Regions from separate parts of the Bacillus sp. FSL R5-0422 genome, predicted to be linked through region 1. Evidence: a T-box and tRNA genes for the amino acid it is inferred to sense, from the RefSeq annotation. Region 1 holds a T-box; the other holds one or more tRNA genes.
The links. The T-box of region 1 lies ahead of MKX52_RS12295 (valine--tRNA ligase). A T-box ahead of a tRNA ligase gene usually reads a tRNA of that ligase, here a tRNA-Val.

Region 1 (3,422 bases):
AAAGCAAAACGTGATGCGTTCCAAATTTTGTTCGCAAAGTTCCAAGTGGATTCAACCTTTTCAAAGCTAAAGCGAAGATCCTGACCTGGTGAGCTTCCAGTTGCTAAGAAATATCTTAATGAATCTGCACCGTACTTGTCGATGACCTCCATTGGATCAATTCCGTTTCCTAGCGACTTACTCATTTTACGTCCTTGCTCGTCACGGATCAGCCCATGAATAAGAACGTCTTTAAACGGTTTTTCTCCTGTGAATTCAAGACCTTGGAAGATCATGCGAGAGACCCAGAAGAAAATGATGTCATAGCCTGTAACAAGCAGGTTTGTTGGATAGTAGCGCTTGAAGTCTTCACTCTCAGCATCCGGCCAGCCCATTGTAGAGAAAGGCCAAAGCGCTGAACTAAACCAAGTATCAAGCACATCGTTATCCTGTTCCCAGTTCTCTATATCTTCCGGTGCTTCCAGTCCTACGTATACTTCTTTCGTTTCTTTATGGTACCAAGCTGGAATGCGGTGTCCCCACCATAGCTGACGAGAAATACACCAGTCACGGATATTTTCCATCCAGTGTAAATACGTCTTTTCAAAGCGGTCTGGAACAAATTGAACTTGGTCGTCCCCATTTTGAAGATTGATGGCTTCGTCTGCCAGCGGCTGCATTTTTACAAACCATTGTGTTGATAAATAAGGTTCAACGACAGCTCCGCTTCGCTCACTATGACCAACTGAATGCATATGATCCTCAATTTTGAACAAAACACCCTCTTCTTGTAAGTCTTTTACAAGCTGTTTACGGCATTCAAAGCGGTCCAATCCTTTATATTGCAGTGCATTTGCATTCATTGTGCCATCTTCATTCATAACTAGAATACGCTCTAAGTCATGGCGGTTTCCAAGCTCAAAGTCATTCGGGTCATGAGCAGGTGTAATTTTCACAGCGCCTGAACCAAACTCCATATCGACGTAGTCATCAGCAACGATCGGAATCTCGCGTCCTGTAATTGGCAAGACCACTGTTTTTCCAATCAAATGCTGGTAACGTTCGTCATCTGGATGCACAGCAACAGCTGTATCTCCGAGCATTGTCTCAGGTCTTGTCGTCGCAATTTCAATTGAACCCGTGCCATCTGAAAGTGGGTATCTTAAGTGATAAAACGCACCTTGAACATCTTTATAAATCACTTCAATATCAGAAAGTGCCGTTTTCGTCGCTGGATCCCAGTTAATGATGTACTCTCCGCGATAGATCAGCCCTTTTTCATACAATTGAACAAACACTTGACGTACTGCTTTATTCAGACCCTCATCCAATGTAAAACGTTCACGCGAGTAATCAAGACCAAGTCCCATTTTCGCCCATTGGCTGCGAATAAAGTCCGCATATTCTTCTTTCCATTTCCACGTTTCTTCCACAAATTTCTCGCGGCCAAGGTCATAACGGCTGACGCCTTCTTCGCGAAGCTTTGCCTCAACCTTTGCTTGTGTCGCAATACCGGCATGATCCATTCCTGGAAGCCATAGAACGTCATAGCCCTGCATCCGTTTCATACGTGTCACGATGTCTTGAAGAGTCGAATCCCATGCATGCCCAAGGTGCAGTTTTCCTGTCACGTTTGGTGGAGGAATGACGACTGTATATGGATCTTTCGTTTTGTCATTTTGTGCTTCGAAGAATTTCCCTTCAAGCCAGTACGTATAGCGGTCTTTTTCAATCGCATTTGGGTCGTACTTTGTTGGCATTTCTTGATTATTTGTTTCCATTTATGTAACCTCCACATTTTTTTGGCTGATGAAACATAAAAAAAGCCTTTTCATCCTTATAAAAGGACGAAAAAGCTTTTTCGCGGTACCACCTTTTTTCACGAGACACATAGACGTGTCCCATACACTCTAAAGGATAACGGGGTTCTCCCGAATTTCTCTACTTGTTCATTCAAGAAATTAAGCTCACAGGCGACCTTCCAAACAAGTACATCCTAGGAAACCTTTCAGCACATGGTCTCCCTCTCTTTAGGGTCTTGCTCGTACTCTTCCTGATCCACGCTTATGATATATCACGTTCATCAGCACGTACTCATCTTTTATTTATATTACTAAATGCCTTTTGTTTTCGTCAATCATCTTTTCCGCTTTTCTTCTTCTTTATACAAATTGGACAAGCACCCTTTGCCTCTTTGCCCATATGATAATAGCAAAATGAAGAAGGAGGGCGTTTACTTTGAAGAAGATCAATCCATATACACTTCCCCCCTGGCTAAGACAAATTCGGGCAGTCGCCTCCCAAGTCGTTCTCCCAATTGCGATATTTCAAGGGTTTCGTACAATTATTTTCCCCACGACATTTGACGTCCTCATCCTAGGTATTCTCATTTTTCTTGCCTGCGCCTTTCACCTTGATTGGTTTTAAACGCTTGCTCTTATGTACCAGCCATTATGAACACAAAATAACCTCGTCATTCCGCTGATGACGAGGCACTTTGTTCTTCTTCAAGCCGTCTAGCCTGCTCAATCTCGTGAATCTTCATGACGGTCGGCTCTGAATTTTTCATCTGCCAATATGCTCTTAACAGCTCTTGACAGCTTTCCATCTCATCCTGCCCGCCTGCTTCATAGGTTTTCACTGTATCAAACAGACCTTGCGGATAAGCAAGGTAACTAAGAAACAAATGAAGCTCTTCCTCCCGAAGAGGATTTCCTTTTTGATACGTATAAAACAAGGAAGTGCATTCAGGACACGACGTGGGATAGGTTTTGAACGTCCGAAAGTAAAAGGTTAGAAGATCATAAATGGGGGCGGCTTTTTTAGACCGCTCAAAATTGGTGAAATGCCCTGTGCCCACATCATTGTACAAAAAGTGATGAATTGACAGCTGCCCATGATTTAACACAACACGAGTTGTTTCTTTATCTTTCATTTCTTCATGCCAATCTTCTAGTCGTTCAAGGGCAAATTCGCTAGCAGACATCGCCTCTGAAAAATACATCGCAGCAGCCAGTTCAAATGGCGACATATACCACGTTTGCTCTGCCCGCTCTATGAACCGTTCATACATGTCTTTTTCTGTTTCCCACTTGGTCTTGATTTGTGTGTAGTGCGCTTCGATCTCTTGATCTGTGATATCCATCATCACTTCGGTCCGCTTATGAAGTCTTGCAATCTCTTGAAATAAATATTCATGTTTATCGTCCTGCTCTTCTCTCTTTTCATTCGTCAGCCAAGGCATCAGATAGTATGCGTACTGGCTTTCACGATGACTTGAGAAAAAAGAACCGCTCTTCGTCCGATAAATCGGCACAAAAGAGCGATAGCCCTTTGATTCTAGTTCAAGCATTTGCTCTGTAAACTGCATATGTCGACTGGCTTTTACTCGCTTTAAAGCAAATGCGCCCTGCTTTGTATATACTTTGACGACAGCAGGACTG
Region 2 (3,422 bases), 1.3 Mb from region 1:
TGATTCTATTTCTAAGTCTTTTGATTAAAGTGAGGTAAATCATAACCTTTGGAGGTTAAAATGAGTTTGGATTTTGAACGTCCTATTATTGAACTAAAAGAGAAATTTGATGAATTAAAGAAAATGATGAAAGAACATAATGTAGATTTATCGTCAGAAATTCATTTATTAGAAAAACGTTTAAATAAAATGCAAGATGAAATTTATTCTAATATTACACCTTTTCAACGAGTTCAAATTGCAAGGCTACGTAACCGGCCCACGACATTGGATTATATACCTTTATTGTTTACAAACTTTTTCGAACTTCATGGTGATCGATTATATGGTGATGATCAAGCAATGATAGGTGGTATTGCAAAATTTAAAGGGATGCCCGTTACGGTTATTGGTCATCAAAGAGGTAGAAGTACAAAGGAAAATATAGAAAGAAATTTTGGAATGGCACATCCAGAAGGTTATAGAAAAGCGCTAAGACTTATGAAACAAGCTGATAAATTTAATCGCCCTATTATTACATTTATTGATACAATAGGCGCCTATCCAGGGAAAGGGTCTGAAGAACGTGGAATTTCTGAAGCGATAGCTCGCAATCTATTTGAAATGGCTACTCTTAAAGTGCCAATTGTTTGTATTGTAATTGGAGAGGCATCAAGTGGTGGAGCTCTTGGCATTAGTGTCGGTAACCATATCCATATGTTAGAGTATTCATGGTACTCGGTCATTTCGCCAGAAGGAGCAGCATCTATCCTATGGAAGGACGCTAAGTATGCTCCAGAAGCTGCTGAACATATGAAAATTTCAGCAATAGATTTAAAACATTTAGGAGTTATTGATGAAATCATTCCTGAAATTAGAGGTGGAGCACAAAATGATATAAAATCACAGGCAAAATTGATTGAATCTACAATCGAATCATCTCTAAAAAAATTGATACTATTATCCTCGGAAGAGCTTATACAACAGCGATATGAAAAGTATAGAAAAATAGGAAATTATAAATGAAAATATTTAAAGTCCGTATTGCATTTCGGAGGATTCTTACAAAAAAGTTCTAAATATTTTGTAAGTAACCTCTTAAACTGGATATGCTGATACTATTAAAAGATGTGTGATCGGTATGGAATAGGGATTTTTTGATCCTAAAAATACTGAGAAACAATCTAATGGATAAAGTTCGTCCCCAATTTGTCCCCAATCAAAAGAAACAGAACAAACATTTGTTACCGACAAACAAAAAACCCTTGCTAGGCAAGGGTTTAAACGATGATTCCGACTGGGCTCGAACCAGCGACCTCTACCCTGTCAAGGTAGCGCTCTCCCAGCTGAGCTACGGAATCGGGTTATGTATCAGTTCTGGGGTTTCTGTTACTGACAGTCTCTATTATATAACCTTCATGATCCATCGTCAATGGTTTTGTTCAAAAAAGGTCAAAAAGCCGGCAGCTGTGCCGGCTTTTTCTCACCTTCATGATTGGTTGACAAGAACGGGCTTTAATTGATCGAGTGCTTGTTTGAAGTCGCGTTTGAGGTCTTCTCCGTTTTCAACTCCAACACTTAAACGAAGCAATCCATCTGTAATTCCTCTTTTTTCTCTTTCTTCTTTTGGCATAGCCGCATGTGACATTTTGGCTGGGTATGACAGAATGGATTCGACGGCGCCAAGGCTGACAGCAAATACAGGTAATGTGACAGCGTCTACTAATTCTTTGACTGCTGCTTCGTTTTCTAATTCAAATGAGAGAACGGCTCCAGCTCCGCTTGCTTGCTTTCGCTGAATGTCTGCCCCCGGATGGTCATCTAAGCCTGGATAGTATACTTTTTTCACCGCTGGATGTTCTTTCAGGAATGAAGCGAGTTTAAATGCCGTTTGGCTTGCTTTTTCTAATCTCACCTGAAGGGTTTTTAACCCTCTTAACACAAGCCAGCAGTCCTGCACGCCAAGGACCGCACCGAATGAGTTTTGCAGCGAATAGAGTTCCTCTCCCAGCTTCTCATCTTTCACCACCGCTAAGCCTGACAGCACATCACTGTGACCGCTCAAAAATTTCGTTGCGCTGTGCAGGACAACGTCAACGCCAAGGTCGAGCGGACGCTGAAGAGCCGGTGTTAAAAATGTATTATCTAAAAATGTCAGACAGTCATGTTCTTTCGCAAGCTGGACGACGCCCTCTATATCCGTAATTCCTAGCGTCGGGTTTGACGGTGTTTCCATGTAAATGACCTTCGTATTCGATTGAATGCCTTTTTTGACTTCATTCAAATCCGTCATGTCCACAAAGGTATGCTCAATGCCGAATCTCGAAAGAACTTGGGTGATCATACGAAATGTACCACCATACACATCTCTTGTGACAAGGACGTGATCTCCTTTTGATAATAGAAGAAAAGCAGTGGAGATGGCTGCCATGCCAGATGCAAAAGCAAGCCCTCTCGTTCCTCCTTCTAGCGCCGCAATCGTATCCTCTAACGCTTGACGTGTAGGAGTCCCCGATCTTGAGTAGTCATATTGACCAAAATCATCAAAGCTGCTTTGATGAAAGGTGGACGCATGCTGAATCGGCACACTGACTGCACCTGTTGAACGGTCTGTTTTGAATGCGTTATGAACGAGTTGGGTTTCGAATGTCCAATCATGTGTGGTCATTTGGCATGTACCTCCTCTTTTACTTGTGATAGTGCCTGCTTTAGGTCTGCCTTCAGGTCATCTACGTGCTCAATACCAACGGAGAAACGGAGCAGTTTGTTACACACACCGTTTGCAATGCGAATTTCCTCAGGAATATCCATGTGCGTTTGCGTCGCAGGATACGTGATAAAACTTTCAATTCCGCCAAGACTTTCAGCAAAACAAATCGTTTTCAGCTGCTTTAAAAATGGATTGACCCAGTCTTCTTCGGCTACACGGAATGACAGCATTCCTCCCTTGCCTGGGTAAAGGACATCTTGAATTTCTGGCTGTTTCTTTAAAAACTCGGCTAGCTCCTGCGCATTTGCCTCGTGCTGGCGCATTCTAAGAGCCAGTGTTTTCATCCCTCTCATTAATAGCCATGAGTCAAATGGTGATAGAACCGCTCCAATCGCGTTTTGATGCTGGAACATGTCTTCAGACAACTGCTCTCCTTTTGTGACGACAAGCCCTGCAAGAACGTCATTATGTCCGCCTAAATATTTGGTTGCGCTATGAATCACAATGTCCGCTCCAAGCGTAATCGGCTTTTGCAAAACAGGTGTGTAAAAGGTGTTATCGACAATGACCAAAGCGCCATGTTCTTTTGCAATCTTCGCTATTTTTTGAATATCCGCTTCTTGCATAAGTGGATTTGTCGGCGTCTCAATAAAGACTGCTTTTGTGTTTGTTGTGATTTTAGAGCGTAAACAGTCTTCATCTGAAAAATCATCGTAAAGAAAACGTAAGCCGT

Region 2: it has a tRNA-Val gene. The T-box ahead of MKX52_RS12295 (valine--tRNA ligase) is inferred to sense a tRNA for this amino acid. The anticodon was not compared.

The regions. Positions count from the first base shown of each region.
Region 1 covers NZ_CP152014.1:2,400,513-2,403,934, forward strand. Annotated here, with positions in the region: gene MKX52_RS12295 (valine--tRNA ligase) at 1-1,760, opposite strand, end outside; T-box leader at 1,820-2,049, opposite strand; gene MKX52_RS12300 (hypothetical protein) at 2,218-2,406, shown strand; gene ysxE (spore coat protein YsxE) at 2,453-3,422, opposite strand, start outside.
Region 2 covers NZ_CP152014.1:1,149,877-1,153,298, reverse strand. Annotated here, with positions in the region: gene MKX52_RS05730 (MarR family transcriptional regulator) at 1-28, shown strand, start outside; gene MKX52_RS05725 (acetyl-CoA carboxylase carboxyltransferase subunit alpha) at 61-1,005, shown strand; tRNA gene MKX52_RS05720 (tRNA-Val) at 1,268-1,340, opposite strand; gene metC (cystathionine beta-lyase) at 1,469-2,647, opposite strand; gene MKX52_RS05710 (methionine biosynthesis PLP-dependent protein) at 2,644-3,422, opposite strand, start outside.